Regions from separate parts of the Mesorhizobium sp. LNJC394B00 genome, predicted to be linked through region 2. Evidence: riboswitches for the same ligand, from Rfam matches in the RefSeq annotation. Region 2 holds a riboswitch; the other holds the start of a gene.
The links. A riboswitch is a leader RNA that binds a small molecule or an ion and turns the genes downstream of it on or off. The one in region 2 is predicted to bind cobalamin.
Positions count from the first base shown of each region.

Region 1 (15,224 bases), on a different contig from region 2:
CCGGCGGGCCGACACTCGGCATCTTCCTCTACACACGCTACGGCATCTATGCCGCGCATGGCGCGGTCGCGGTGTTTGCGTTGGCCTTGCTGGCGCTGTTCTGGACCTACAGGCTGGGCGACAACCGGTCGATCCGGCCGGGCAACACACGGCCGGCCAATCCGCTGGCCAATATCGGCCGCTTCGTAGCACAACCCAGGCTCAGGCTGGCCTGGCTGATCGCCTTCGGCCGCTCCTGCTTCTGGACGACGTTCTTCGTCTACGGGCCGCTGTTCATGGTGATTACCGGCGAGGGCAAGCTTGCCGGCGGCCTGCTGGTTTCGGCCGGCAATGCGCTGTTGTTCATGGCGATCTTCTGGGGCAAAGCGGGAAAACGCTTCGGCGGCCGGCGCACCATGACCTTCGCCTATTTCGCGATGTCGGCGACGCTGCTTGCGGCGGGCGCGGTCGGCACTACCGCGCCGCTGCTTACGGGCTTTTTCCTGCTCTGCGGCGCCTTCTTCACCATCGCGCTCGAGGCACTGGGCTCGACCGCCTTCATGCGCTCGGTGCGGTCCTATGAGCGGGCGCAGATGGCCGCGGTCTACCGCACCTATCTCGACTTTTCCGAGCTGACGCCGCCGCTGGTCTATTCGGTGGTGCTGGCGTTTTTCGGCCTCGGCTCGGTGTTCGTGACGCTGGGCATTCTGGCCGCGGTTTGCGGCTTTATCTCCTGGCGCTATCTGCCGAAGTCGCTTTAGTCGCCGATCAGGCGGTTGCCTCAAGCGCTGCATGCCGCTCGCGCACCCAGTTGTGGAAGCGGTGCAGATCGTACTCCTCCGGCATTAGCACGCCGGCCTGGTGGCGCATCGAGCGCAGGCCTTTCTGATTGATCTCGCAGATCGCGGCATCCTCCTCCAGCACCTGGGTGCCGAAGGCGACGACATTGTCGATGTCCGTCTCAGCCAGCGCCTCGGGCGCGAACAGCCACTCGGCGGTGAGTTCGGTCTGTTCGGGACCGAGCGGCATCAGTCGCACCGTCCTGACATAATCGACATGGCCGACGATGAACATCGAGGGCAGGCTGGTGGCATAGGTCTGTCCGGCCGCACGCTCGGCCGGCGTCAGGCCCGGGAAGACCGGGCCATGGGCATGTCCGTCGCGCGACCAGGTCTCGGCGCCGGCGCGCAGGCCACCCGAAAACTCCGGTGCGTCATTGTCGGCATGGCGGACCCAGTCGGGGTCGTCGTGCCGGCTCATCAGGCCGCGGCCGTATATCGGCACCAGCCGAGACAGGTCCTTGTGGACGCCTGGGCAATGCAGGCACTCGTTGAAGTTCTCCCAGAAGATCTTCCAGTTGCAGTTCATCACCTTGCGCAGGACATGGCCTGATACCAGAGTTTCCAGCGGCCAGTTGGCGAGGTCGCCGGATGCGGGATCGAAGGAGGTCCCGGCGGAGCCGGCCGCAGCCTGCTGAAGGTTCACAAAGACAAAGCCGCGCCATACCGACAGCGCCACCCGGTAGAGCGGATGATCTGCCTTGTCGAAACCATCTGGCAGCGATTTCGAGGGAACGCGCACGAGATCGCCGCGCAGCGAGTAGGACCAGGCGTGGTAGGGGCACGTGATGAGCCGCGCTTTCAGCCGGCCCTCGCTTTCCTGGCAAAGCTGCGAGCCGCGATGCCGGCAAGTGTTGTGGAAGGCGCGCAGTTCGCCGGTCTCGTCCCGCAGAATGACGATTTCCTGCGTGCCGACGCGGAATGTCCTGAACGCCAGCGGCTGGGCGAGGTCGGCCTCGCGGCAGACGAGCAGCCAGCTTTTGTGCCAGATGGCGTCGAGATCGCGCTGGTAAGCCTCGCTATCCCAATAGGCCGACGACGGTAGCGTCGGTTCGGCCCGGCTCAGGCCGTTATAGGGGTCGCGCTCGCTCGGGCTGGGATGCATGGCTGGCTTCCTATGAAGCGTCAGCCGACACCCCGGCAAATCGTTTGTCAATCAGAGTGCCGCATTGCCGGTTGCAGGCGCGGCGCATAATCATGTCCTGGACACGGGACATTCGGAAATTGGGGGGATTCGGAAGTGGCCGCACGACAGATGTCGCTTACGCCGGAGCTGGTCGCGCGCTGCTGGCGCGAGATCAGGGACCCCGGGCCGGATCCGGACGCGATGCATCTCGATGAAGCCGACTATGACGCGCTGCTGGATGAATTGCAGGTCGAACTCCCGGACAGCGAACCGCTATGGCTGTTCGGCTATGGATCGCTGATCTGGAAACCGGAAATAGATTATGTCGAGGACCGCGTTGCGCTGGCGCGCGGCTGGCATCGGTCCTTTTGCATGAACATGACGCGCTGGCGCGGCACCAAGGACAGCCCCGGCCTGATGATGGCGCTGGACCGTGGCGGACAATGCAAGGGCGTCGCCTTTCGGCTGACCGACAATAACCGGCGCGAGCAGTTGGGCCGGCTTTTCCGGCGCGAAGTCACGCTGAAGCCGACAAGCTACCGGCCGCGCATGCTCAAGCTTGCAAGCGAGGCCGGACCGCTCAGGGCATTGGCCTTCGTCATCAACCGCAACGGCCTGACCTATTCAGGACCGCTCGACGAGGGCAAGGTCGTCGAAAGGCTGGCAACGTCCTGCGGGCACTGGGGGTCGGGCGCCGACTATCTCTACAACACGGTGAAAAACCTTGAAGAGCGCGGCATTCACGATCGCCATCTGTGGCGGCTGCAGCGGCTGGTTGCCGAGCGGATCACCGCGTTGAACCCGTAACGCCGCATGGCGCATTCGCGCTGTTGGCCGGCGGAATTTGGTTTGCCGGATGCGACCGTTTCAGCCTATAGTCATGCATGTCGTCGGTTCCGTTAGGGACCAAGAGGGAATGCGGTGAGGGCTGACTTGTTGCCCAATGCCGTGGCTGCCCCCGCAACTGTGTGCGGTAGTCCTCTCCAAGCCACTGGGGATTTTTTCTTCGGGAAGGTGGGGAAGGGCGCTGATCCGCGAGCCAGGAGACCTGCCGGCGACAGGGAACTGACTTCGATGCCCTCGGGTGGAGGGCGAAAGGACAAGATATGAATACCGCTTCCGTCTCCCTCGGCGCTTCCGTCTCCTCGCAGTCGCGCTTCATGCAGCTCGTGCTTAGCGCGTTTCTGGGCATTTTCGTCGTCGGCGTTGTCGGTTTCTCGCACATCGATGCGGTCCACAATGCGGCGCACGACTATCGCCATTCGATGGCGTTTCCCTGCCACTGACGAGGATCTGACATCATGAACCTGTTTCGCAACGTCGTGTTCATCGCGGCGATCGCAGGGCTCGTGGCCGGTGTCGCTCTCGCCTGCATGCAGGCCTATGCCACCGTGCCGCTGATCCTCAAGGCGGAGGTCTACGAAAAGGCTGGTGGCGGCCATGAGCATCAGCATGCCGCGGCGCCCGCCGCCAACGCTGCGGACACCGATGCCATGAGCACCGCCGCGCCGGCGGAAAATGCGGTGAGCAGCGCAGCACCGGCTGAAGCAGCCGCGCCGGCGGAGGACGAAGGCTGGGCGCCGGCCGACGGCTTCGAGCGTTTCGCCTTCAGTGTCGTCGCCAATATCGTCACCGGCATCGGCTTCGCGCTGGTCCTGGTGGCGGTTTCCGAGTTCGCCGGCGGCATCGGCAGCTGGCGCCAGGGCGTGTTCTGGGGTCTGGCGGGCTTTGCCGTGTTCACGCTGGCGCCGGGACTCGGCCTGCCGCCGGAACTGCCGGCAATGCCGGCGGCCGATCTCATACAGCGCCAGATCTGGTGGTGGGCAACGGTGATGGCAACCGCGATCGGCCTTGCCCTTATTACCTTCCGCACGTCGGCGCCCCTGACCGTGCTCGCCGTCGTCCTGATCGTCGCCCCGCATATTGTCGGCGCGCCGCAGCCTGACAGTTTCGTAACGCCGATCCCGGAGAGCCTGCATCATCAGTTCGTGGTGGCGGTGACGGTGACCAATCTGGTGTTCTGGCTGGTGCTCGGCGCAGTTGTCGGCATAGTGCACTCGCGCTTCACCGGCACCGCGACCAGCCTGCGCGACAGCTTTGCCTGATCGCAGTTTGACCTTCATCATCGGCGGTGCGCGCTCCGGCAAGAGCGCGCATGCCGAAACTTTGGCGACGGCGTTGCCGCCGCCATGGGCCTATATCGCCACCGCGCAAGCCTATGACGGCGAAATGCGCGAGCGCATCGCGCAACACCGCTCGCGCCGCGGCGAGGGATGGGCGACCATCGATGCCCCGCTTGATCTTGCAGGTGCGCTCGAGGCATTGCCGGACAACCAGCCGGTGCTTGTCGACTGCCTGACGCTTTGGCTGACCAATCATATGCTGGCCGATCATGATCTAGAGGGGGAGTGCCGGCGGCTGGCCGATGTGCTTTCGCGGCCGCGCGGGCCGTGGTTCGTGGTCTCCAACGAAGTCGGACAAGGCATTGTGCCCGACAATGCGCTGGCACGCCGGTTCCGCGATGCCGCCGGCAGGCTCAACCAGCAGATCGCGGTGGTAGCTGATATGGTGCTTCTGATGGTGGCGGGGCTGCCGCTCAAGGTGAAATGAGATGACCGATATCGACGCAAAAGATGAAGAGCGCCATCGCGCCAAGATGGCCAAGCGCAAGGCGGTGCAGGACGCCGAGGTCGCGGAAAAGACGGTCGAGAAGGGGCTGCTGATCGTCAACACCGGACCCGGCAAGGGCAAGACCACGGCTGCCTTCGGGCTGGCGCTACGCATGCTCGGCTATGGCAAGCGCGTCGGAATCGTCCAGTTCATCAAGGGCAAATGGCACACCGGCGAGAAGGATGCCTTCGCGGCGTTTGGCGACCGCGTCGTCTGGCACACGATGGGCGAGGGTTTCACCTGGGAGACGCAGGATCTGAAGCGCGACATTAAGGCGGCCGAAGCCGCCTGGGCCAAGGCGCTGGAGCTGATCGCCGATCCCTCGATCAGCCTCGTCGTGCTGGACGAACTGAACATCGCGCTGCGTTACGACTATCTCGATCTCTACAGAGTGGTGGCGGCGCTGAAAGCGCGGCGCGAAGGTCTGCATGTCGTCGTCACCGGCCGCAACGCCAAGCCGGCGCTGGTCGAGGCGGCGGATCTGGTGACGGAGATGGGCGTGACGAAGCATCATTTTTCGGCCGGCGTGAAGGCGCAGCAGGGGATCGAGTTTTGAGGGGTTTCGTACCCTCCCCCTTGCGGGGAGGGTCGATCCGCGAAGCGGATCGGGGTGGGGTTCTCGTAGGGTCGCAGTCCCCCACCCCGGCGCTTCGCGCCGACCCTCCCCACAAGGGGGAGGGTAAAGGAAGGGCGACGGTAAGCTCTCAGAACGTCACCGCGATAAGCACCGCCGACAGCAACCCGAACAGCCCAATCAGCAGATAGTCCGCCACCTGGTACAATTTCAGCGCCTGCCTGATGTCCTGGCTTTCCGCCGCGCGCCTACCGCCTTCGCCCATATAGGCGTCCTCGACGATGACGCCGCCATAGCTGCGCGGGCCGGCGAGCGCCAGGCCGAGTGCGCCGGCCATTGCTGCTTCCGGCCAACCGGCATTGGGTGAGCGGTGCTTTTTGGCGTCGCGCCGCATTGCTTGCCAAGCGTTGCGGGGATCGGCGCCGTCAACGAGAAAGGCGGCGGCAACGATCAGCAACGCGGTCAGCCGGGACGCCGGCAGGTTGATCCAGTCGTCGAAGAGTGCCGCCGCGCGGCCGAAGGCCTCGTGGTGCGGGGTGCGGTGGCCGATCATCGAATCGGCGGTGTTGGCGGCCTTGTAGGCGACGCCGCCGGCCAGACCGCAGACACCTGTCCAGAAGGCGGGCGCAACGATGCCGTCGGAGAAATTCTCGGCCAGGCTTTCGATGGCGGCGCGGCTGACGCCGGCATGGTCGAGCTTCTCTGGATCGCGGCCGACGATGCGCGCAACCGCAATGCGGCCGAGCGCCAGCCCGCCGGTATCCAGCGAATCGGCCACCGCCTCGACATGTTCGGTAAGGCTCTTTTGCGACAGCAGCGACGAGGCCAGGATTGCCGTGATGATCATGCCGGCAGGAAAGAGCTGCCAGAGCAGGATTTGCACGATGAAGGCGATTGCCGCCGGCACCAGCACGATCACCAGCAGCGCCTGCGCGCCGCGGCGGCGACGCAGCGCGTCGGAATCAGTGTCGCGGTTGAGCCTGAGGTCGAGAAAGGCTATCAGCCTGCCGAACCAGGTGACGGGATGGCCGACGGCACGGAACAGCCAGTCCGGGTAACCCAGGATGCGTTCGATGGCCAGCGACAGGAAAGCGATCAGGATCGACATGAAGCTTTCTGATGGAGCGATTACTGTGGTGGATCACGGTGGATCCCTTGGCCGGGCGAGGGCGCTCTTCCCTCACGCGCCACAACCTTTCGTCGATCTCTCGACAGGTATCAATCCGCACTCCTACCCGCTTTTCGAGCTGCCCGCCACCGCCCTGTCACGATTGCCGGAGGCCGCGCGCCTGCGTGAGCTGGCCAGAGTCGCGGCCGGCGCCTATGGCGCGCCTTCGGCCGAGAATGTGGTGGTCGCCCCGGGCACGCAGATCCTGCTGCCGCGCGTCGCCTCGCTGGTCAGCCCCGGCAAGGCGCTCGTGCTCGGGCCGACCTATGCCGAGCATGCCAGGGCCGCCGCGATTGCCGGCCATGCGGTGGCGGAGGTCGACGATTTCGAGGCGCTTGCCGGAGCCGAAATTGCCATCGTCGTCAATCCCAACAATCCCGACGGGCGAGTCGTGTCGCGGGAAAGGCTGCTTCGGCTTGCCGAGACATTGCGCGCCATACGCGGTCTGCTGGTCGTCGACGAAGCCTTCATGGATGTCGGCCCGCACGCGGAAAGCCTGGCCGGCGATGTCGGGCGGGGCGGCATCGTCGTGCTGCGCTCGTTTGGCAAGTTCTTCGGTCTCGCCGGCCTGCGGCTCGGCTTCGCACTTTCCGATGCAGCGACGGTCGAAAGGCTTGAAACGCAATTCGGCCCTTGGGCGGTCGCCGGCCCAGCGCTCGAATACGGCATCCGCGCGCTTGCCGACAGCGGCTGGCAGGCCGACATGCGGCGGCGGCTGGCGCAGGATGCGGCGCGGCTCGATGCGCTGCTTTCGCGCTTTGGCGTTGCTGTCGCCGGCGGCACGACGCTGTTTCGCTATCTCCGGCTTGCCGATGCACCGGGGCTGTTTTCGACGCTCGGTGAGCGCGGCATATTGCTCAGGCATTTTTCCGAGCGTCCTCAGGTGCTCCGCGCGGGGCTGCCTGGAAGTCAGGAGGAATGGCAGCGGCTCGAATCGGCGCTTGCCGACTGGCACGCACGGCGCGACGATAGCGCCAGGGAGATTGCGCCATGATCCATGTCTGTTCGCTGGCAAAGCTCGAGGAGACTGTGGCCAGAAGCCGCGCCGAGCGCGTGCTGTCGCTGCTTGCCGCCGGCACCGAGGTGACGCGCCCGGCCTCGATATCGAGGGAAAACCATCTGCACCTGGTGATGCACGACATTGCGGTGGCGCAGGACGGCATGACCATGCCGGGCGAGGAGCATGTGCGCAATCTGCTCGATTTTGCGCGCCGCTGGGACCGCGCGAAGCCGATGGTCGTGCATTGCTATGCCGGCATCAGCCGCTCGACGGCGTCGGCCTACATCATAGCCGCGGCACTGGCGCCCAAGCGCGACGAGGCGGAACTGGCTCGGACTTTGCGAAAGCTTTCGCTGTCGGCAACGCCCAATCCACGATTGATTGCCGTCGCCGATGCGCTGCTGGGGCGCGAGGGCCGGATGATTGAAGCGATCGAGGCGATCGGTCGCGGCGCCGATGCTTTTGAGGGCACGCCTTTCGTTTTGAAGATCGACGGCTAACTAGCTTGGCCAATGGCGAGATCGGTTGGGCCGATGCCTTTCCCGCCCAAAACTAGGTCAAGCTGCCTGGCTGTGAATGCTTGAATCGGCCTTGCAATCAGCGCCGCCAAACTCAATGTTCAGTCTTAAATCTTGTGCCGTTGGATCAACTCATGCCATTTTTAGAAGGAATGAGCACCAGTGAAACTACGGATAGCCCCCAACAAACGCCTTACTGTTCACGCCAACCTTTGTGCGCATAGTTATAAGTTCGTATCCGCTGCTGACGACGTAGGCTTGTAAAAATTCGAGGGAAAATCCACTACGTCGTATATATTTAAATCTGCAATATGATACGTATTGCTTGCGGTATCAAAACAAAACTAGATAGCCGCCGGAAATTCGATTGTTCGGGGGGATTGAAAATGAGCATGACGAGTACATTGCGATTAGCAGCTTGTGCGGGTATTGTTACTGGATCGGCGATGCTGGCGACCTCTGCAGCGGGGAAGCAGCCCGCATGTCCTGCGCCAGACGCCAACGGACGTGTGACGTTCGGCGACGGCTCCATCTTGATGAAGACTGGGCTTGAGGTGAATCCTGACGGGGCTGCTGCGTCCTATACTCCAGGTGATCACGGCTACACCTACATCAACAATGGCGTAAATCTGCATATCCACGGCAAGAAGCTGGGCTGTTCCGCTCAGGGCAACCAGTCATTATGCCATACCGAATGGACCAAAGCAGAGGCAGGCAACTTCGGTCCGGGCACGGCGGAGTTTTGTGTGTATGCGATGGAGGTCGAACCGCCTGCCGGTGGCACAAAAACGGCGTGTGAGCTGCCAAGAAAAGGCCGGTACTTCGTGGGCAACGGGAAAGGGCGACCGAAGGCCGGGGAGCAGGTGCCGACAGCCTCGGGAGATATGGTGGCGTCGTATCTATCAATGACTCACTTGACGCATACAGTGCATGGCCAAGTTGCTTATATAGATTCTGCAGCCATACCCGGCCTTGTCACCCCGCAGTCCAATCTCGTTGGTGCACTGGCGTGGGTGCGCTATGGGGATCATGAAGTCTTCGCGATCGTCAATGATAGCGGACCTGCTTTTGGCGAAGGCTCAGTGGCGCTTCATCAGCAATTGCGAAATGGGCAAGTAGGATCGATCCAACCCATTGGGCCTATACCCATCGACCTGCGCTGCTCGTCGGTGGAGACCGGCCTCAAGCCGCCCTTCGTCTCGAGACCGGACGGAGGAGCTAATGATCTTTGCAAAGCCGGACACAAGGCAAAGACCTCCTCCGACATTCGCGCCTACCAAGGCATCGGCAGCGGTGTCACCTCGATCATTTTGGCATCCATTAAGCCACCTATGTCAGGCACAACTGTGACCGAAGAGGTGACGCTAGAACGGCTACGTGAATGGGTCACCAAAGCCGGATTTACCCCCGAAAAATTGCATCAAATGGCGACATGTCTGGCGCATTGACTTTCCTAGATGACTTCTCCGTCCGCCTTCAGGAGGTGGAGAAGCACTCTTGCAATCATTATTTGTTTTGACACAATTTCAGACGGAAAACCGCCACGCACTTTTCCCGAAATTGCTCTACGCCAGCCACTCGGCCAATTTCGCCTTGCGCACATCCCTCAGCAGGGTGATGAACCCTTCGGCCTGATGCTCTGCCGTCAGCCGGCCTTTTTCGGCCGTTGCAATCGAGGCATCGCCGACGACGCCATTGGGGTTGAGGTCGCTGGCGATCCAGGCGAAGGCGTGCGTGCCTGTGTGGCGCAGCAGCGCAAATTCGGTTTCGGCGCGGGCGACCTTGGAGGCGAAATTGTCGGCCTTGGCCATGTCGACTAACTCCGGGCGAAAATGCAGCATCAACGAGGTCTCGACGTCGCCGCCATGGATGCCATGGCGGTCTTCCAGCTCGGTGTACATGCCGGCGGGGCGGCCGAAGCGCTGCCAGCTGGTCTTCACCGCCAGCATCCTCTCACGCACGCGCAGCTCGCGCGTGACGATGCCCATGATCTCTTCATTGCCGCCATGCGAGTTGACGACGATCAGTTTCCTTACGCCTGCGCGGGCAACGGACAGGCCAAGCTCGGTCCAGGCATCGACCAGGGTGGCCGCCGGCAGGGTGAGCGTGCCCGGCGCCTGCAGATGCTCGTTCGACTTGCCGACCGTTTGGACCGGCAGGATGCGGATGTCGAGATCGCCGGGCAGGCGGGCGATGACCGTCTCCAGCATGCCGTTCATGATCGAGGTATCGGTTGATACAGGCAGATGCGGGCCGTGCTGCTCAATCGCCGCCACCGGCAGCACGGCAACCGTCGCCTCCGGATCGATCGCGGCGTATTCGGTGGTCCGGTAGTCGCCCCACCAAACGCGTCTGTTTGCAACGGTCATGTGATGCCTCTTGACTGTGAGGGAGACCTAGCGCGCCAAACGTCGCCTGTCGATCACCCAGCCGCAATCGCCTCGACCTCGACCTTGAACTCCGGCCGCGCAAAGCCTGACACGATCATCAGCGTCGAGGCGGGCGCGGGGCTGGCAAACAAGCGGTCGCGGACGTCCATATAGGGCCGCAGAAAGGCGCGGTCGGTGACGTAGGCGTTTATGCGCACGATGTCGCCTAGCCCCAGCCCGGCTTCAGCCAGAATCGCCGCTATGTTTTGAAAGCAGAGCTCGGCCTGCGCGCCGGCATCCTCGGGGATCTGGTCGTCCGCCGTGATGGCGACCTGACCGGAGCACAGAACCAGCCGCTTGCCTGGCGGCACCTCGACGCCGTGGCTATAGCGGGCGAAAGGCGGCTTGATCGACTTCGGCGCGAGGTATCTGAACATGGCAATCTCCTGTCTGCGAGACCAGCCTAAGACGTGACCGATAGTACGTTCAAGATGTGGTGCATGGCACAAGGGCGATTGTGGACAGGCGTCCAAAAAATAGGCACGATGCCTCCCGCACAGCATGACCCGTCCGGTGTTGGCAGTGACTGCCGCGCAAGCAGGCGGCCCGGGCGGTGGCATGTGTCTTGCTTCTTGGATCAATGGTGTCGAGCCCGGCGCGTGACGCTCCGGAGCCAACAAAGGGTGGTGTCGATGTACGGAAAACAGAAGATTTCAGCGCTTGCGGTCGCGCTGCTTGGAGCCGGCACGTTCGGCGCGGCAGCAAACGAGAAGGTCACCTTCGGCACCAACTGGCTGGCCGAGCCCGAGCATGGCGGCTACTACCAGGCCGTCGCCGACGGCACCTACGCTGCATGTGGCCTCGACGTGACGATTTCGCAGGGAGGTCCGCAGGTCAGCGGGCGGCCGCTGCTGCTGGCCGGCAAGCTCGATTTCTACATGGGCGGCAATCTGCTGTCGGCCTTCGACGCCGTCCAGCAGGGCATCCCGATGCGCGTCGTCGCCGCCGATTTCCAGAAGGACCCTCAAGTCATCATGTCCCACCCGGGGCAGGGGCTGGACAAGTGGGAGGATTTGAAGAACGCCGACCAGTACATTCTCGGCGACGAGGGCGTCCAGACCTTCTTCCAGTGGATGGTCATCGAACTCGGTTTCGATGCCGCCAAGCGCGTGCCCTACACCTACAACACCGCTCCATTCCTGGCCAACAAGAAGTCGATCCAGCAGGGTTACGTCACCTCGGAGCCTTTTGCGGTCAAGAAGGAAGGCGGCTTCGTGCCCAACCAGTTCCTGCTCGCCGACTATGGCTGGGACACCTATTCGACGACGATCGAGGTGATGCAGGACACGATCGACAAGCGGCCGGAGGTGGTCCAGTGCTTCGTCGATGGCTCGGCCAAGGGCTGGTACAACTACCTCTACGGCGACAACAAGGCCGCCAACGAGATGATCAAGAAAGACAACCCCGACATGAGCGACGAGCAGATTGCCTTCTCGATCGAGCAGATGAAGAAGTTCGGCCTGGCCGATTCCGGCGACACCGAAAAGCTCGGCATCGGCGCCATGAACGAAGACCGGATCAAGAGCTTCTATGACAAGATGGTCAAGGCCAAGGTCACGCCCGAGGGCATCGATATCAAGAAGGCCTACACGCTGGCCTTCATCAACAAAGGTGTCGGGATCGAGCTGAAGAAGTAGTCGTGAAGCTGGAAAAGATGGCGCAGGCGCCCATGACGGCATCGGGTGAAGGCCCGATGCTGCTGACGCTGCGCCATGTCGGCAAGGTGTTTTCCAATGGCGTGACTGCATTGAGCGACGTCGATCTCGCCATCCGCGAGGGCGATTTTGTCAGCCTTCTCGGGCCGTCCGGCTGCGGCAAGTCAACGGCGTTGAGGCTGATCGCGGGCCTGTCGACGCCGACATCCGGTCAGCTCGACTGGGGCGGTTCGATCGACCGCGCCAATATCGGCTTCGTCTTCCAAGAACCGACGCTGCTGCCCTGGGCCAATGTATTCGACAATGTCTGGCTGCCGCTCAGGCTGAAAGGCGTGTCGCGCGCCAAGGCGGCGCCGGCGGTGACGGAGATGCTGGAGCGGGTGCACCTGACCGGCTTCGAGAACGCCGTGCCGCGCGAGCTTTCCGGCGGGATGAAGATGCGCGTCTCGATCGCACGCGCGATGGTGACGAAGCCGCGCATTCTGCTGATGGACGAGCCGTTCGCCGCACTCGACGAGATCACCCGCTTCAAGCTCAACAACGACCTTCTGGAGCTGTGGCAGGACGAGCGCTTCACCGTCGTCTTCGTCACCCACAGCGTCTTCGAAAGCGTGTTCCTGTCCAACCGCGTCGTCGTCATGGCGGCGCGGCCGGGCCGCGTCCATGCCGAGCTTGCCATCGACGCCTCCTATCCGCGAGACGAGGTTTTCCGCACTTCGCCCGACTATGCCGCGCTCTGCCGCCAGGCCTCGGACATCCTGGTCAACGCCATCAACACATCAGCCGGACCGCACCATGACGGCCATTGACCAGAATGCCGCAACGCTCGACGCGGAAGAGGCGGGCCGCGTACGCCAGGAGCGGCTGGAGCGGATCGGCCGGTGGGTCTTGCCTTTGGCGATCATGATCCTGGCGATCTGGCTGTGGGACCGCATTTGCGTGTGGAACGCGATCCCGCAATATATCCTGCCGCGCCCCGGCGTGGTGCTGTGGACGCTCTATAGCGATGCGGGGCTCCTGTTCTCCGCGCTGCTGGTCACGTTGCGCATAACCTTTCTCAGCCTGCTGCTCGCGGTCGTCGGCGGCGTCGGACTGGCGGTGCTGTTTGCGCAATCGAAATGGGTGGAGATGTCGTTCTTTCCCTTCGCCATCGTGCTGCAGGTAACACCGATCGTGGCGGTCTTCCCGCTCATCAACATCTATGTGGACAACCAGACGGTGAAGCTTTTGCTTTGCGCCTGGATCGTTGCGTTCTTCCCGATCCTGTCCAACACCACGCTCGGCCTCAATTCGGTCGACCGCAATCTGCGCGACATGTTCAAGCTCAACGGCGCGACGCGCTGGCAGCAATTGCGCTATCTCAGACTGCCGGCGGCCATGCCGTATTTTCTAGGAGGCTTGAAGATCGCCGGCGGTCTGTCGCTGATCGGCGCCGTGGTGGCCGAGTTCGTCGCCGGCGCGCAGGGACAATCCTCAGGGCTCGCCTCGCGCATCATCGAGGCCGGCTACCGGCTCAACGCGCCAAGGCTTTTCGCGGCGCTGATCCTGATCTCGCTCACCGGCATATTGATCTTCCTGGTGCTGTCGCTGGTGTCGCATCTCATCCTGCGCCGCTGGCACGAGAGCGCGCTGAAGCAGGAGCGGTAGGGGGTTGGGTGACGTGATTGAGATGCTGGCGCGAAACACCCCCCTCTGGCCTGCCGGCCATCTCCCCCTCAAGGGGGGAGATTGGACGTCATCCGGGATTTCGCCAATTATCGACGTTGGAAGACGGGTGCTGTCGGAAAAGCTGCCAATCTCCCCCCTTGAGGGGGAGATGCCCGGCAGGGCAGAGGGGGGCGGTCCTTGATACCGACCTCTGGCTCGTACCATCTCACCAACGTCCGCCTTCACCGGTCGCTGACATCAGGTCTTGCCACCACTTACGACGCCGACGGTTTCGCGCTGGCCGACATTGCCGTTGCCGATGGCAAGATCTCGGCCATCGCCGCGCACTACAAATCAAAGGCGCCGACCGATGCCGTCGATCTCGCCGGCCGCATCATCCTGCCGTGCTTCGTCGACTGCCACACCCATATCGACAAGGGCCAGATCTGGCCGCGCAAACCCAATCCCGACGGCAGTTTCATGGGCGCGCTCAATGCCACCGGCGCCGACCGTGCAGCGCGCTGGAGCGCCGAGGACGTGGCGCGGCGCATGGATTTCTCTTTGCGCTCGGCCTACGCGCACGGCACCAAGGCCTTGCGCACTCATCTCGACAGCGTGCCGCCACAGGAGGAAATCTCCTGGCCGGTGTTCGAGGCGATGCGGGAGAAATGGCGCGGCCGCATCGAGCTGCAGGCGGCCTGCCTGCTCGGCATCGAAGGCGTGCGCGACAGAAAGTGGTTCGAGAGGCTGGCCAAGCGTGTGGCTGCGGCCAAGGGCGTGCTCGGCGTCGTCACCTATATGGTGCCGGATCTCGAAGAGCTTCTCGACAAGGTGTTCGCCGAGGCGAACAAGCACGGGCTCGATCTCGATTTCCACGCCGACGAGACCGACGACATCGCGGCGATCTCGCTGAAGAAGATTGCCGAGGCTGCACTCTGGAACGGTTTTGAGGGCAACATGCTGGTGGGACATTGCTGCTCGCTGGCGCGCCAGCCGGATCTCGACGTGCTCGACACGCTGGACAAGGTCGCCAAGGCCAAGCTTGCCGTGGTGTCGCTGCCGATGTGCAATCTCTATCTGCAGGACCGGCGCGCCGACCAGACCACGCCACGCTGGCGCGGCGTGACCTTGCTGCACGAGATGAAGGCGAGGGGCATTGCGGTCGCGGTCGCCTCCGACAACACCCGCGATCCTTTCTATGCCTATGGCGATCTCGACATGCTGGAGGTCTACCGCATGGCGACGCGCATCCTGCATTTCGACCATCCGGTCGGCGACTGGCCGCAGACGGTGGCGGCGACGCCGGCCAAGGTGATGCGGCTCGACGGTGTCGGGACACTGGCAGCCGGTGGCAGCGCCGATTTCATCGTCTTCAAAGGGCGGAGCTGGACGGAATTGCTGTCGCGGCCCGAATCGGATCGCATCGTCGTGCGCAACGGCCGAGCGATCGACAGGCAATTGCCCGACTATGCCGAGCTCGACGAACTGATGGTGGAATGATGGATGTTTCGGCGCTCAAACGCGATCTCGACGGGATAAAGCTCGACGACAATCCGGCCATCGTCCAGCAGAAGAGCCGCGACTTCTACTGGTACAGCCCGGTGCTGAAGCAGCAGCTC
Region 1 covers NZ_AYWH01000002.1:1,663,995-1,679,218, forward strand. Annotated here, with positions in the region: gene X751_RS151805 (MFS transporter) at 1-740, shown strand, start outside; gene X751_RS151800 (aromatic ring-hydroxylating dioxygenase subunit alpha) at 748-1,923, opposite strand; gene X751_RS151795 (gamma-glutamylcyclotransferase) at 2,059-2,751, shown strand; cobalamin riboswitch at 2,819-3,015, shown strand; gene X751_RS151790 (CbtB domain-containing protein) at 3,051-3,230, shown strand; gene X751_RS151785 (CbtA family protein) at 3,246-4,049, shown strand; gene cobU (bifunctional adenosylcobinamide kinase/adenosylcobinamide-phosphate guanylyltransferase) at 4,042-4,554, shown strand; gene cobO (cob(I)yrinic acid a,c-diamide adenosyltransferase) at 4,556-5,170, shown strand; gene cbiB (adenosylcobinamide-phosphate synthase CbiB) at 5,319-6,296, opposite strand; gene cobD (threonine-phosphate decarboxylase CobD) at 6,295-7,350, shown strand; gene X751_RS151760 (tyrosine phosphatase family protein) at 7,347-7,856, shown strand; gene X751_RS151755 (hypothetical protein) at 8,261-9,322, shown strand; gene X751_RS151750 (creatininase family protein) at 9,440-10,243, opposite strand; gene X751_RS151745 (RidA family protein) at 10,297-10,680, opposite strand; gene X751_RS151740 (ABC transporter substrate-binding protein) at 10,936-11,940, shown strand; gene X751_RS151735 (ABC transporter ATP-binding protein) at 11,943-12,767, shown strand; gene X751_RS151730 (ABC transporter permease) at 12,754-13,605, shown strand; gene X751_RS151725 (cytosine deaminase) at 13,804-15,105, shown strand; gene X751_RS151720 (FAD-binding oxidoreductase) at 15,105-15,224, shown strand, end outside.
Region 1: it holds a riboswitch for cobalamin, as region 2 does, so the genes downstream of both, X751_RS151790 (CbtB domain-containing protein) here and X751_RS146545 (aromatic ring-hydroxylating dioxygenase subunit alpha) in region 2, are expected to answer to the same signal.

Region 2 (15,224 bases):
TAGAAGCCAAATCAAGGACAGGTCCAGGCAGACCGTTGTCCCAACAAAGTCAATCTATCTGCGGGCAACATCCACAAGGGTGAACTTGCCCAGCGGAGCGATGGATTAATCCCTAGACCGGGGCGCCTGCGACCGAACCCCTGACCACAAGGTCGACTGGCCAGACCTCGCCTCGCGCCCCTTCTTCCAAGCCGGAAATGCGCGCTGCCAAGCGTTCGGCGATGCGGGCGCCGGCCAGGCGGATCGACGAGCGCGTCGTCGACAGCGGCACGGAAAAATTCTCCGGCTTCAGCCATGGGAAAACGTCGTCATGGGCAATCAGCGACAGGTCGCCGGGAATGGTCAGGCCAAGGTCGCGCACGGCGCGCACGACGCCGAGCGACATGATCAGGCTGGAGCAGGCGATCGCCGTCGGCGGTTCGCTTTGTTCGAGCAGGCGCCTGGCGGCGCGATAGCCGTTCTCCTCGGTCATCGTCACCGAGCAGACATGGCGCTCGCCGAGCGTCAGGCCGCTCGCGGCCAGCGCCCTGCGCATGCCGCGCTCGCGGTGGATGGCGAAGGTCTCGCGGTCGTCGCCATTGATCAGCGCCAGCCGCCGGTGGCCGAGCTGAACCAGCAGCCGGGCCGCATCGTGGAAGCCGCCCTCATTGTCAATGTCGGTGAAGGGGTAGTCGAAATCGGAACCCTCGCTGCGGCCATGGACGATGAAGGGAATGCCAAGCGTGTTGACCAGCGCCACCCGCCGGTCGGCCGGGCGCGGCGAGGAGATGTAGACGGCGTCGACCTGTCGGTTGGCGACGATGCGGCGATAGGTGGTTTCCTGGTCGTCGGCATCGGCCGGCGACAGCACCAGGTCGAGCTCGTGCGAGCGGGCATAGTCGCCGAGGCCGGAGAGGAATTCGACGAAATGCGGGTCGATGTCGACGGAGGCGCCCGTCGGCAGGACATAACCGATCATGCCCGTCTTGCCGGTCGCCAGCCGGCGCGCGCTCGGGTTGGGCCGGTAGCCGTGGCGCTTGGCGGCATCCACCACACGCCGGCGGGTTTCCTCGTTGACCTCGGGATAGCCGTTGAGCGCACGGCTTACCGTTGTCTGCGACAGGGCCAGCATATGAGAGAGCTGCTTCAGGTTCACTGGGAGGCCTCCAAGCCTCAAAGCGCTTTTAATTTTGAAGCCACGCGGCGCCACAACGGGCGCGGCCAAGCTGGTCGACCATACGCACTGGTCCGGCCAGTTTGAAGCTTAATACGCTGCTGCACCGCCGTAAAACTATGCTGCAGTGCACTTTACCAAGTCTTCCAGCTCGAAATTAAATCGATTAGCTCACCGCCCTCTTGACTTGCAGCCGATTCAATGGCGAGATCAAAAAGACCAAAGCGCTTTGGAAGACTCTTCGAAAGGTTGCGGTTCCTTTCTGAACGAGTCACAGTCCTGCAGCGTCGGCGGGCGGAATGGAGGTTCCGTCCGGGTGTATGTGTCCACACTGGGAGGAATACCGATGAAGAAGATGCTTCTGCTTGGCGCAGCGTTTGCCACGCTCGCCTTGTCCCTGCCGGCGCAAGCCGAACTGAAGTTCAAGCCCGGGGAAGATAAGCGCTTCAACTGGGCCAATTACGAAGAGCTGAAGAAGGTCGATCTCAAGGGCGAGACGCTGACCATCTTCGGGCCCTGGCGCGGCGAGGACGAAGGCCTCATCCGCACTGTTCTCGAATATTTTCAGGAAGCCACCGGCGCCGAGATCAAATACTCCTCGTCGGAAAATTACGAACAGCAGATCGTCATCGATACCCAGGCCGGCAGCCCGCCCAATATCGCCGTACTGCCGCAGCCGGGCCTGATCCAGGATCTGGCGTCCAAGGGCCTTTTGACGCCGCTGGGCGACGACACCGCCAAATGGATCAAGGACAATTACGGCGCCGGCCAGTCATGGGTCGATCTCGGCACCTTCAAGGACAAGGACGGCAAGCCGGGCTTCTTCGCCTTTCCCTACAAGGCCGACGTGAAATCGCTGGTCTGGTACTCGCCGGACAATTTCGAGGAAGCCGGCTACAAGGTTCCCAAGACCCAGGAAGAGCTCGCCGATCTCGAGAAGAAGATCATCGCCGACGGCGGCACGCCGTGGTGCATCGGCCTCGGCTCAGGCGGCGCTACCGGCTGGCCGGCGACCGACTGGGTCGAAGACATCATGCTGCGCACCCAGGCGCCCGACGTGTATGACAAGTGGGTAAAGAACGAGATCCCGTTCAACGATCCGGCGGTGGTCAACGCCATCGACATTTTCGGCAAGATCGCGACCGACGACAAGATGGTCGACGGCGGGGCCAAGGCGGTTGCCGCGACCGACTTCCGCGACAGCCCGAAGGGCCTCTTCTCGGTGCCGCCGAAATGCTACCTGCACCATCAGGCATCGTTCATCCCGACCTTCTTCCCGGAAGGCACAAAGGTTGGACAGGACGCCGACTTCTTCTACTTCCCGCCCTATGCATCCAAGCCCGAGCTGGGCACGCCTGTGCTCGGCGCCGGCACGCTGGCCATGATCACCAAGGACTCGAAGGGTGCACGCGCGTTCATCGAATTCCTGAAAATGCCGCTGGCACATGAAATCTGGATGGCCCAGGGCGGCTTCGTCACGCCGCTTAAGTCGGTCAACAAGGATGCCTATGCCAGCGACGCGCTGAAGAAGCAGGGCGATATCCTTGCCAATGCCTCGACCTTCCGCTTCGACGGTTCGGACCTGATGCCGGGCAAGATCGGCGCCGGCGCCTTCTGGACCGGCATGATCGATCTGGTCGGCGGCAAGTCGGCGCAGGATGTCGCCACCGACATCCAGAAGAGCTGGGACGCTATCAAGTAGTCAGCTGGCAAGCAGTCAGCTGGCAAGTAACCACTGCCAAGTAATCAGCCGCTTTGGCGGCAAATTCAGGACTTCCTCCACAGACTGGGTCCGGGCCGCTATGGCCCGGATCCGACCGGCGCCTTACGCCGGACCGATTTGCGTTCGTTCGTTTCAGAATAACTTAAATCGGCGCAGAGCCACATCGCCAGGGCTGTTCAAGGCCCGGCCGATCATGCGCAGGGAAGAGGGACCCATGGCTGCTCAGATCTTATCGGCCATTTTTGTCATCATCATCGGCGTCGGCGGCTGCGTCGCCTATTTCTGGGGCGCCAACAAGCTGGTCGACCTGATATTCCCGTCGCGCGGCGTGGCCGGGGCTGCGGCCATCGACAATCTGCGCCGGCAAGGACTGGTCCGTCCGTGGCTGTTCGTCGGCCCGGCGATGATCATCCTCACCGTCTACCTGATCTATCCGGTGGTGGCGACGCTCTGGCTGTCCTTCCTCGACCGCGGCGGCCAGCATTTTGTCGGCTTCGCCAACTATGAATGGGCGTTCGGCGACCGCGAGTTCCGCAACTCGATCCTGAATAACATCATCTGGCTGGCGGTGGTGCCCGCCGCCTGCACCTTTCTAGGGTTGATAATCGCCGTGCTCACGGACAAGATCTGGTGGGGCACAATCGCCAAGAGCCTGATCTTCCTGCCGCTGGCGATCTCCTTCGTCGGCGCCAGCGTGATCTGGAAATTCATCTACGAATATCGCGGCGAGGGCCAGACGCAGATCGGCCTGCTCAACGCCATCATCCAGTATTTCGGCGGCCAGCCGCAGGTCTGGATATCGCTGCCGTTCTGGAACAATTTCTTCCTGATGATCATCCTGATCTGGATCCAGACCGGCTTTGCCATGGTCATCCTGTCTTCGGCGTTGCGCGGCATCCCCGAAGAGACGCTTGAAGCCGCGGTCATCGACGGCGCCAATCCGTTCCAGATCTTCTGGAAGATCATGGTGCCGCAGATCTGGGGCACCATCGCCGTGGTCTGGACGACGATCACCATCCTGGTGCTGAAAGTGTTCGACATCGTGCTGACCATGACCAACGGCCAATGGAACAGCCAGGTGCTGGCCAATCTGATGTTCGATTGGATGTTCCGCGGCGGCGGCGATTTCGGCCGCGGCGCCACCATCGCCATCATCATCATGATCGCGGTCATCCCGATCATGGTCTGGAACATCCGCCAGGCGAACAAAGAGACGGGAGGACATTGAGATGGCCGTCGCGACCGGAAAGTCCTTTGCCAGCCGCTTCGGCGTCCACATCGCCGTGCTTGTCTTCGTCGCCGTCTGGACCGTGCCGACGCTCGGCATCCTGGTCTCGTCGCTGCGCGACAAGGACCAGATCATCGCCTCGGGCTGGTGGAACTCGTTCTCCAGCTCCAGCCAGACTGAAGCCGGCCGCCTGCCGCCGGCCTCGGCGCAGGTCGAGAAGGACGGCAAGTTCGTGCTTGCCGGCAATATCTTCGGCGACGGTGCTGCGCGCAACATCAGCGCCTTCGGCGTCAAGTCGGCGGCACCGACGCAATATCCGGCCGGCACCACTGCCGATCTCGGCGACGGCGTGACCTTGCAGCTCAATGCCGACGGAACGTTCGTCATGAGTTCGCCCAAGGCTTTCGAAGGCGACCGTGGCCAGCGCGTCTATTACGCCTCGTCGGCGCCACCGAAATTCACCACCGACAATTACAAGACCGTGCTGTTTTCGGAGGGCATCGGCCGCTCGTTCATAAACTCGCTGACCGTCACCATCCCGGCGACGGTCATCCCGATCCTGATCGCCGCCTTCGCCGCCTATGCATTGGCGTGGATGCGTTTTCCCGGCCGCGCCTTGCTGATCGCCACAATCATCGGCCTGCTGGTCGTGCCGCTGCAGATGTCCTTGATCCCGCTTTTGAAGATCTACAACGGCGTCGGCATCTTCTTCGGTGTGCCGTCGAAAACCTATCTCGGCATCTGGCTGGCGCATACCGGCTTCGGCCTGCCCTTCGCCATCTATCTCCTGCGCAGCTATATTGCCGGCCTGCCGCGCGAGATCATGGAATCGGCGCGCATAGATGGCGCCAGCGATTTCGAAATCTTCGTCAAGATCGTGCTGCCGCTGTCCTTCCCGGTGCTGGCGTCCTTTGCAATCTTCCAGTTCCTGTGGGTGTGGAACGATTTGTTGGTGGCAATGGTTTTCCTCGGTACCGAAGGGGACCAGATCGTGCTGACCGCGAAGCTCAACGCGTTGCTCGGCTCGCGCGGCGGCGACTGGGAAATCCTGACGACATCGGCCTTCGTCACCATTATCGTGCCGCTGATCGTGTTCTTCTCGCTGCAGCGCTATTTCGTCCGCGGGCTGCTGGCCGGCTCGGTCAAAGGAGGTTGAGACTTATGCAAGCCGCTTTGAAGGCGACCTCGAAGCCCGATCTCGCCGTCGATCGCGACTGGTGGCGGGGCGCGGTGATCTACCAGATCTATCCGCGCTCCTATCAGGACTCCAATGGCGACGGCATCGGCGACCTCAAGGGCATCATCCGCAGGCTGCCCTACATCGCCTCGCTCGGCGTCGACGCCATCTGGATTTCGCCCTTCTTCAAGTCGCCGATGAAGGATTTCGGCTACGACGTCTCGGACTATTGCGACGTCGACCCGATGTTCGGGACGCTCGCCGATTTCGACGCGCTGGTTGCGGAAGCCCATCACCTCGGCCTCAAGGTGATGATCGACGAGGTGCTGTCGCACACCGCCGACAACCATCCATGGTTCAAGGAGAGCCGCGCCAGCCGTAGCAATCCCAAGGCCGATTGGTATGTCTGGGCCGACGCCAGGCCGGACGGCACGCCGCCCAACAACTGGCTGTCGATCTTCGGCGGCTCGGCCTGGCAGTGGGACACCAGCCGCCAGCAATATTATCTGCATAATTTCCTGTCCGAGCAGCCGGACCTCAACTTCCACAATCGGGAAGTCCAGGACGCGCTGCTCGACGTCACCCGCTTCTGGCTGGAGCGCGGCGTCGACGGCTTCCGCCTCGACACCATCAATTTCTACTTCCACAGCCAGGGGCTGGAGAACAATCCGCCGCTGCCGCCCGAAGAGCGCAACGACCAGACAGCACCTGCGGTCAATCCCTACAACTACCAGGACCATATCTACGACAAGAGCCGGCCGGAAAACCTTGCCTTCCTCGAACGGTTCCGGGCGCTGCTCGACGAATATCCGGCGGCCGCCGCGGTCGGCGAAGTCGGCGATTCGCAGCGTGGGCTGGAAGTGGTCGCCGCCTACACCGCCGGCGGCAAACGCGTCCACATGTGCTATTCCTTCGATTTCCTGGCGCCGGAAAAGATCAGCGCCGCCAAGGTGCGCCAGGTGCTGGAAGCCTTCGGCAAGGTCGCCAGCGACGGCTGGTCGTGCTGGGCCTTTTCCAACCACGACGTGATGCGTCCGGCCTCGCGCTGGGCCGCCGACGAGGCCGACCCGGCCGCCTATCTGAAGGTTATCTCGGCGCTGCTGATGTCGCTGCGCGGTTCGGTCTGCCTCTATCAGGGAGAGGAGCTTGGGCTGGGCGAAGCCGAGTTGCAGTTCGAGGATCTGCAGGACCCCTACGGCATTCGCTTCTGGCCCGAATTCAAGGGCCGCGACGGCTGCCGCACGCCGATGGTGTGGGATGCAACCGCCAGCAATGCCGGCTTTTCGACGGCCAAGCCCTGGCTGCCGGTGCCGGGCAAGCACTTGTCGCAAGCGGTCAATGTTCAGCAGGGCGACGCGGCCTCGCTGCTCGAGCACTACCGGCGCTTTCTCGGTTTCCGCCGCCAGCATCCGGCCCTGGCCAAAGGCGACATCGAGTTCATCGAAAGCGAGGGCGACACCGTCGCCTTCACCCGCCGTGAGGGCAATGAGCAGATCGTCTGCGTCTTCAATCTGGCCAGCAAGCCGGCCGAGGTCGATCTCGGTGGTCAGGCGCTGCTGCCATTGGCCGGGCACGGTTTTTCGGGACAATCCGGCACAGGTTCCATCCGCCTCGGCGGCTACGGCGCCTGGTTCGGGCGCATCGACTGAGTTTTTGACGAAACTGGATTTTTTGAGGAAATCCAGGTTCTCTAGGGAAATCACTGGGAGGAAATTATGGCCGATGTCACGCTGAGACAGGTGAAGAAATCATACGGCAATCTGCACATTCTCCACGGCATCGACCTCGACATAAAGTCGGGCGAGTTCATCGTCTTCGTCGGCCCGTCGGGTTGCGGCAAGTCGACCTTGCTGCGGTCCATCGCCGGGCTTGAGGAGATCACCTCCGGCGAGCTGAAGATCGCCGGCGAGGTGGTGAACGACGTGCCGCCTTCCAAGCGCGGCATTGCCATGGTGTTCCAGTCCTATGCGCTCTATCCGCACATGACCGTCTACGACAACATGGCCTTCTCGATGAAGATCGGCAAGGAAAGCAAGGCCGAGATCGACAAGCGGGTGCGGCAGGCCGCCGAAATCCTGCAGCTGACCAAATATCTCGACCGCCTGCCCAAGGCGATGTCGGGCGGCCAGCGCCAGCGTGTCGCCATCGGTCGCGCCATCGTGCGCAATCCGAAAGTGTTCCTGTTCGACGAGCCGCTGTCGAATCTCGACGCGGCGCTGCGCGTCGCGACCCGCATCGAGATCGCCAAGCTCAAGGAATCGATGCCTGCCACGACCATGATCTACGTCACCCACGATCAGGTCGAAGCGATGACGCTCGCCGACCGCATCGTCGTGCTGAAGGATGGCCATATCGAGCAGGTCGGCACGCCGATGGACCTCTACAAGAAGCCCGGCAATCTGTTCGTTGCCCAGTTCATCGGCTCGCCGGCCATGAACATCCTGCCGGCGACAATCGACAGGACGGGCAACCCGACAATCGTCAGCCATGTCGGCGGCCGCAAGGCAACGGTGCCGATCGCAACGCCGGCGTCAGCAAAGGGTGCGGCAGTCAGCTTCGGCGTGCGGCCGGAGGATCTGTCGGCCGCCACCGGCGCGGAATATCTTTTCGAGGGCGTGGTAGACTATGTCGAGCAACTCGGCGAGGTGCAGCTTGTCTATGTCGATATCGGCCGCGCTGACCTGCCGTTGGTGACCAAGCTGCCCGGCAATGTCGAGGTCAAGCGCGGGGCAAAGCTGCGACTGACCGCGGATGCCGGGGACCTGCACATCTTCGACGCCGATGGGCACTCCTTCTCGCTCAAGCCGGTGGAAGTGAAGGCGGCTTGAGATAGCTGCGTCGTACAGGCATGAAAAAAGAGCGGCGGGCCAGGCCCGCCGCTCTTTTTTTAAGCTTCGGCTGTTAGTTGTTGCCGAACCGATCCCTGTCGCTGCTCTGAGGAACGAACTTCTGTTGGTCGTTCGACGAGTTCAGCAGCTTGTAGACCGCCGAGTTGGTGCCGGTCGACGAAGTGCGGGTGGTGTCGACGGCAGCGGCCGGCTGGTTGGCGCCATTGGAGCCATAATTGTCGCTGCCGGCAAAGGCAGCGCTCGAAATAGCCAGAACGGCTGCGGTGGCAAGAACGATCTTCTTCATTTTAGTCTCCTGAATTTTTCTGATGCCGCCAGCTGCAGCGGATAAGCCCGCCACGTGCTGGAAACCGGCTTTTAGCGGCCGAAAAGGTTACGGTCGGCACCGTGGGCAGGCGCCTGCTCGGCTGGAGCCGACTTCTCAACCGAAGCCGTATGGCCACTATCGGTCGACGTAATCGCAGGCTGGTTGGCGCCGTTCGAACCGTAGTTGTCGCTGCCGGCGAAAGCGCTGCCGGAGATGGCCAAAACGGCGGCGGCAGCAAGGATGATCTTTTTCATTTCAATACTCCTGAATTTTTTGGGATCCCGAGAGCGACGGGTTAGCCGCCCTTCTTTGGTCGGGATCAGCGATTGCCGTAGAGGTCGCGGTCGGCGCCCTGAACGACAGGCTGCTTGTCAGCGTGCGCCGGCTTCTGAATGGAAGCCGTATACGAGCTGTCGACCGAGACGGCTGGCTGGTTCGCACCATTGGAACCGTAATTGTCGCTACCGGCGAAGGCGCTGCCGGTGATCGCCAAAACGGCTGCGGCAGTGAGGATGATCTTTTTCATTTTTAGTACTCCAGTTTGTCTGGCCGTCTAGCGGCGTGTCTTGGGAGGAATTCGCGTCGTTCGGACAGCCCCGATGTGGGAAAGCCATAGGCTGGTTTCCAATCACGAAGTTGTTCCGTGTGGACCACGGTCCTGCACCTTGAAATTGTGCCAGGAAGTTCCTCTATGGTCATTTATCGCATTGTTTTCAGTTGCTTATGTCGAACCGAGTGGTTCGCTCCGGTGTCGGTTTCCGGGCCGTCGTTCACACCGTCCTGCACGCATTGTCAACAGAAACGAACCGTTCGGTTCGATTAGAGATTGCTAATAGTAACTTTTCGATACCGTTGAGCCCTTTTTGCCCCCGATCGGAACTGGATCCGCAGCGATTCGAAACGGCGATGATAGCGCCGCAAGACAGGATCTCAGCCCTTCGGTGGTCGGCGGGGCGTATGCCGCGCGTGTCGCGCCGCATGGATATGATGTCGCTTTCATGCCGACGTCGCGATCGCTGCCGTGATTAGATGATCGCATCTCAGGTGCCGCTTCGTGACGACGCAGCGGAGAATTGGGAAGCCGGTCAGAATCCGGCGCTGCCCCCGCAACGGTGGTGGAGTTGAAGTCGCAACGGGAGACCACTGGGCAGCAGCCTGGGAAGGTGTCGCGATGGTCCGCAAGGACAACTCCAGAGCCCGGAAACCAGCCCGAGATGCATAGACTCGACTGATCGCGGTGGGCGGTCAAGAGGTGGATAGTGCATGTCCGGCGCCGCGCCGGCCTGCGTCCGATCCTTCCTCCATCACCACCAAGTTCAGTCCTTAAACCACGAGGACAGAACTATGGATACGCGCAACGACATGCTGAGGCTCCTGAACGGCCGCAAGCAAGGCTTTTCGCTGGAACAGCCCTTCTACACCGACCCGGACTATTTCAAGCTCGACATGGAGCTTATCTGGTATCGCGACTGGCTGTTCATCGGCCATGATTGCGAACTGCCGAAGCCCGGCAGCTATATCACCGTGCAGATCGGCGATTATCCGGTGGTGCTGGTCCGCGACCAGAAGGGCAACATCAACGCCTTTCACAATTCCTGCCGCCATCGCGGCAGCCGTGTCTGCAACACTGAGAAGGGCATGGCGGCAAAGCTTGTCTGCCCCTATCACCAGTGGACCTACGAGCTTGACGGCCGGCTGCTGTTTGCCCGCCAGATGGCCGACGGTTTCGACAAGAGCCAGTTCGGCCTGAAGCCCGTCGCCTGCGAGAGCGTCGGCGGCTACATCTTCATCTGCCTGGCAAAAGAACCTGCCGACTTTGCCCCGATGCGCGCCATGATAGAGCCCTACCTCAAGCCGCACCGGCTGAATGAAGCCAAGGTCGCCTTCGAGAGCACCATCATCGAGAAGGGCAACTGGAAGCTGGTCTGGGAAAACAACCGCGAATGCTATCACTGCGCCGGCAATCATCCAGAGCTGTGCAAGACATTCCCCGAAGCGCCGACGGTGACCGGCGTGCAGGGCGCCGACAGCGATCCGGAGATGCTGGCGCACTGGGCGAAATGCGAGGCGGCGGGCCTGCCGAGCAAGTTCCGCATCGATCCGGCCGGGCAATACCGCGCCACCCGCGCGCCGCTGCTGCGCGATGCCGTCAGCTACACGATGTCCGGAAAGCGCGCGGTGACGAAGAACCTGTCCGACACTGTTGCCGCCGACCGCATCGGCACCTTGATGCACTACCACTATCCGACGACCTGGAACCACATACTGATCGACCATGCGGTCACCTTCCGGGTGCTGCCGATCAGCGCCACCGAAACCGCGGTGACGACCAAGTGGCTGGTGCACAAGGATGCGGTCGAGGGGGTCGACTACAACCTTGAGGAGCTCACCCATGTCTGGACCGAGACCAACGACCAGGACCGCCGCATCGTCGAGGAAAACGCCTTTGGCATCCTGTCTCCGGCCTATGAGCCCGGCCCCTATTCGGAGCTGCACGAGGGCGGCGTGATCCAGTTCGTCGAATGGTACGCGGCCTTCATCGGCCCGCGCCTTGCCGAAGGCGGCCGGCCGGCGCTACGCAGCGTCGCGTGAGCTGGAGCAGGCGAAGAGGGACCAGAGGATGAATGCGATGACGGATCTTGGGCTCTATCGCCATCTTGACCAGATGGCGCCGTGGAACGATAGGCTGCAGGTGCTGGAAGTGATCGGCGTCAGCGACGAGGCGCCCGACGTCAAGACCTTCACCTTCCGCTCCGACAACCAGACCTGGTTCCGCTACAAGCCGGGCCAGTTCCTGACGCTGGAACTGCCGACACCGGACGGGCCGCTGATGCGCACCTACACGCTGTCGTCGTCGCCATCGCGGCCGTTTTCGATCGCGGTGACGATCAAGGCGCAGGCCGGCAGCATCGGCACGCGCTGGATGTTCGACCATCTGGTGCCCGGTTCGCATGTCAAGGCCTACGGACCGGCCGGCGACTTCTCGTTGCACAGCCACCCGGCGGCCAAATACCTGTTCATTTCCGCCGGCTCCGGCGTGACGCCGATGATGTCGATGCTGCGCTGGCTGAACGACTGCGCGCCATGGACCGATGTCGGTTTCGTCAACTGCGCGCGGCGTGCCGAAGAGATCATCTTCCGCAAGGAACTCGAACTGCTCGGCGGCCATATGCCCGGCCTGTCGCTCGGCTTCATGATCGAGGAACGTTCCAGCCGCGAAGGCTGGTACGGCCATATGGGCCGCATCGATGCGATCCGGCTGCCCTTGCTGGCTCCGGACTTCCGCGAGCGCGAAATCTTCTGCTGCGGCCCCGATCCGTTCATGCGCGCCGTGCGCGGCATGCTGGATGCCGCCGGCTTCGACATGACGAAATACCATCAGGAGAGCTTTGCCGCGCCTGTGGTGGAGGAAATTCCGGCGCCGTTTGCCTCCCCGGTCGAGGACGGCATCGCTGCACCTGTCGAAGCCGTGACGCCGATCCGCTTCTCGCTTTCGGAGGTCGACGCCGGCTGCGTCGCCGGCCAGACCGTGCTGCAGACCGCGCGCAGCTCGGGCGTGCGGATTCCCGCCGCCTGCGAGTTCGGCCTGTGCGGCACCTGCAAGGTGAAGAAGGTCTCCGGCGAAGTCGAGATGAGCCACAATGGCGGCATCCTCGACCACGAGATCGATGACGGTTTTATCCTTGCCTGCTGCTCGAAACCATTGTCGGCGCTCGAAATCGAGGCTTGAGCCGGTCGACTTCGCCGCAACGGTCGCCGACGCAGGCGTTGTATTCGCGGGTCTTTGTCTTGCCAACCAACGGCCAAGTGATTTAGACGCACTTAGGAAGGGCTTGGCAGACCGTGAAGCCGGCGCATCCCTTCAGGGCGCATGGGACGGGGGACAGAGCGATGCAACAGCGGGTCTACGCGGTCGCAAGCAAGGACATCGTTTTCGAATCATTCGATGGCGAAGCCGTCGTTCTCGATCTTTCGAACGGCAAGTATTTCGGCTTTTCCGATTCCGGCAGCCGGGTCTGGCAGGCTTTGTCGTCCGGCGTCGCCACTGAAGCGCTGGTCGGAGCTGCCGCGGGCGCCGCAAAAATAAGCCTGGCCGACCTCGAAAGCTTCGTTGCCCGACTGCTCGATTTCGGGTTGCTTGCGCCAGCCGAAACACCGGCACAACCGCTTTCGGGCGAGCTGTCGTCTGCGCTTGCTGCCAGCAATGAGCCGCTCAAGGTCGATGTCCATGACGACCTTGCCGATCTCATCATTGTCGACCCGATCCATGAGGTCGAGGAACCTCTCGGCTGGCCGGCGGTGAAACAGGCATAATCGTTTCCCTAAAGCGCGTCGCGTTTGAAGGACTCAGGCGACGCGGTTTAGATCTTTTATTTTATGCATGTCGTCGTCTCAAAACCGGGGCCACCCCGAGCGACATGCATCAGGCGACCCGGCGCAATTCTGGACGCTGAACAACCAACACATGCCTTTGATCACGCTGCAAACCCTGCCGGATTATGCCCGCCATGTGCTGGCGGCCGCGGAAAGCGCCGCCGCATTCTATCCCGTTACCGCCAGCGTGCGGTTGCCGGGACTGGAGCTGAGTGTCCACCTCGACCATGGCACGCTGGCGGAAGCCATGAGCCATGCCTTCATACCGGCCCCGGAAAATCCGTCTGCATCTGACGGCTGCCGCATTTTCGTCGCCCACCCGGGCATCGATGGCGTCCTCGCCCCGGCCACCTGGGGCCGAGGCGATTACAACCATCATGCCTTTGCCAACCGGCTGGAAGAGGCCGGATTGCGCGGCAGCTACTATCATGACCTCGATTTCTGGCAGTTCCATGACCCGCAACGCCATGTCGGGGCGCAGCTGATGATGGCGGCCGAGGCCTTTCCGCCATGGGAACAGGCGGCGCCGCTGCGCGCCTTCCTGCATTGGGAATATGCGGCGCGCGGCATGCGGCTTACCCATGCCGGCACGCTGGGCATCGATGGCAAGGGCGTGTTGCTGGCGGGCTCCGGGGGAGCCGGAAAATCGGGAACAGTCGTCGCCGGCCTGCTCAATGGGCTCGATAGCGTCGGCGACGACTATGTGCTGATCGACCGGACCGGGGGGGTGACGGCCTATCCGCTGTTTGCCACGCTCAAGCAGGATCCGGAGGGCTTCAAGCGGCTGAAGCTGGAGGAGCGGCTAAAGTCGTACCAACCGCTGAACTGGCAAGGCAAGCATGCCTTTCACATCAACGAGATCGCGCCTCGACCAACTCCTCCAAGTCTGGACATTATTGCTTTGATAGTGCCCCATATCAGGGGAGGTGCGAGAAGCTCGGTCATGCCCATATCGCGCAAGGATGCCATGATCGCCCTGGCGCCGTCAGGAATCGTGCAGATGCCGGGCGAGCGGGAAGCGGGCTTTCGCTTTTTCAGCGAGCTTACCCGCGATCTGCCATGCTACCGGCTGTCGCTGGGGACCGAGCCGCGCGAGATCGCCGGCACGATTGCGGATTTCGTCCTTCGGGGCTCCGCATGAAGTTGAGCGTCATCGTGCCGGTCTGCAATCGGGAGATCTATGTCGTTTCGACGTTGCGGTCCCTGCTCAGGCAACGCGACGATGCCGATCTCGATATCATCGTTGTCGACGATGGCTCGACGGACAGCTCCGTTGAAGCAGTCCGCGCCATCATGCGGGAAGCGTCGTGCATCCGCCTGTTCCAGCAGGCAAACCAGGGCGTGGCCAACGCGCGCAACACAGGGCTGAGGCAGTTGCTGCCGCAAACCGAACTGGTGTCGTTCCTGGATTCGGACGACGTCTCGCCGGCTGGACGATTCAAGGCTGGCCTACCCCTGTTCGCGGCCGACCCTGCGCTCGAGCTGACCTACTCGCTGATGACGCGCGTCGATCTCATGGACGACGAAGCCCTGCAGCCGGCACGGGGCGGCGCAGGTCCCACCGTGCGCGGCGTCAGCCTTAGCGCCGGGATATTCCGCAGGGCACTCATCGACCGTACAGGTGCTTTCGACGAGGAGTTCCGGCAGGGCGAAGACGCCGACTATCTGCTGCGCATTTTCGAAACCAGCCCAAAGCACATTTTTCCCGACACCGTCGCGGTATACTACCGGCGCCACCCCGGCAATTTGACCAAGCAAAGGGATGTGGCGGTGCGCGAATATCTACGTGTAATTCAGAAATCCTTGCGGCGGCGCAAGGCCGATCCGTCGCGGCGCCCGGTCGAGGGGCTTTTCGAGATCAAGCGCCCGGCAGAGTGGTGAAAGAATGAACAGATCACAGCCTGGAATGCGTGCGTGAAGCTGAGCGTGATCATGCCGGTCTACAACCGCGAACGCCATGTCGGCTCGGCGCTGCGCTCGCTGCTGAGGCAGCGCGATGCCGCCGATCTCGACATCATCGTTATCGATGACGGTTCGACCGACAGTTCGGTGGCGGTCGTGCGCTCGCTGATCGCGGAGGCGCCGTGCATTCGCCTTTTCCAGCAGCAGAATGCCGGGGTGACGCGGGCACGCAACGCGGGCTTGCGGCAATTGCTGCCGCAGACCGGGCTGGTATCGTTTCTCGATTCCGACGACATTTCCCCGCCGGGCCGCTTCAAGGCGGATCTGGCCTGTTTCGACGCAGACCCCACCCTCGAGCTCACCTATTCGCGCATGACGCTGGTCGACGACATAGATGACGATACGCTGGAGCCGACAGCCGACAGCCACTCGGTGACGGTTCGCGGCATTCACCTGTCTCCCGCTATCTTCGTCCGGCGGTTGGTCGAACGCATCGGCAGCTTCGACGAGG
Region 2 covers NZ_AYWH01000005.1:5,328-20,551, forward strand. Annotated here, with positions in the region: gene X751_RS146590 (substrate-binding domain-containing protein) at 113-1,135, opposite strand; gene X751_RS146585 (ABC transporter substrate-binding protein) at 1,500-2,855, shown strand; gene X751_RS146580 (sugar ABC transporter permease) at 3,091-4,104, shown strand; gene X751_RS146575 (carbohydrate ABC transporter permease) at 4,106-5,260, shown strand; gene X751_RS146570 (alpha-glucosidase family protein) at 5,266-6,930, shown strand; gene ugpC (sn-glycerol-3-phosphate ABC transporter ATP-binding protein UgpC) at 6,997-8,109, shown strand; gene X751_RS146560 (DUF680 domain-containing protein) at 8,183-8,416, opposite strand; gene X751_RS146555 (DUF680 domain-containing protein) at 8,488-8,691, opposite strand; gene X751_RS146550 (DUF680 domain-containing protein) at 8,757-8,963, opposite strand; cobalamin riboswitch at 9,463-9,665, shown strand; gene X751_RS146545 (aromatic ring-hydroxylating dioxygenase subunit alpha) at 9,782-11,029, shown strand; gene X751_RS146540 (hybrid-cluster NAD(P)-dependent oxidoreductase) at 11,067-12,167, shown strand; gene X751_RS146535 (PqqD family protein) at 12,329-12,751, shown strand; gene X751_RS146530 (hypothetical protein) at 12,903-13,952, shown strand; gene X751_RS146525 (glycosyltransferase family A protein) at 13,949-14,692, shown strand; gene X751_RS146520 (glycosyltransferase) at 14,726-15,224, shown strand, end outside.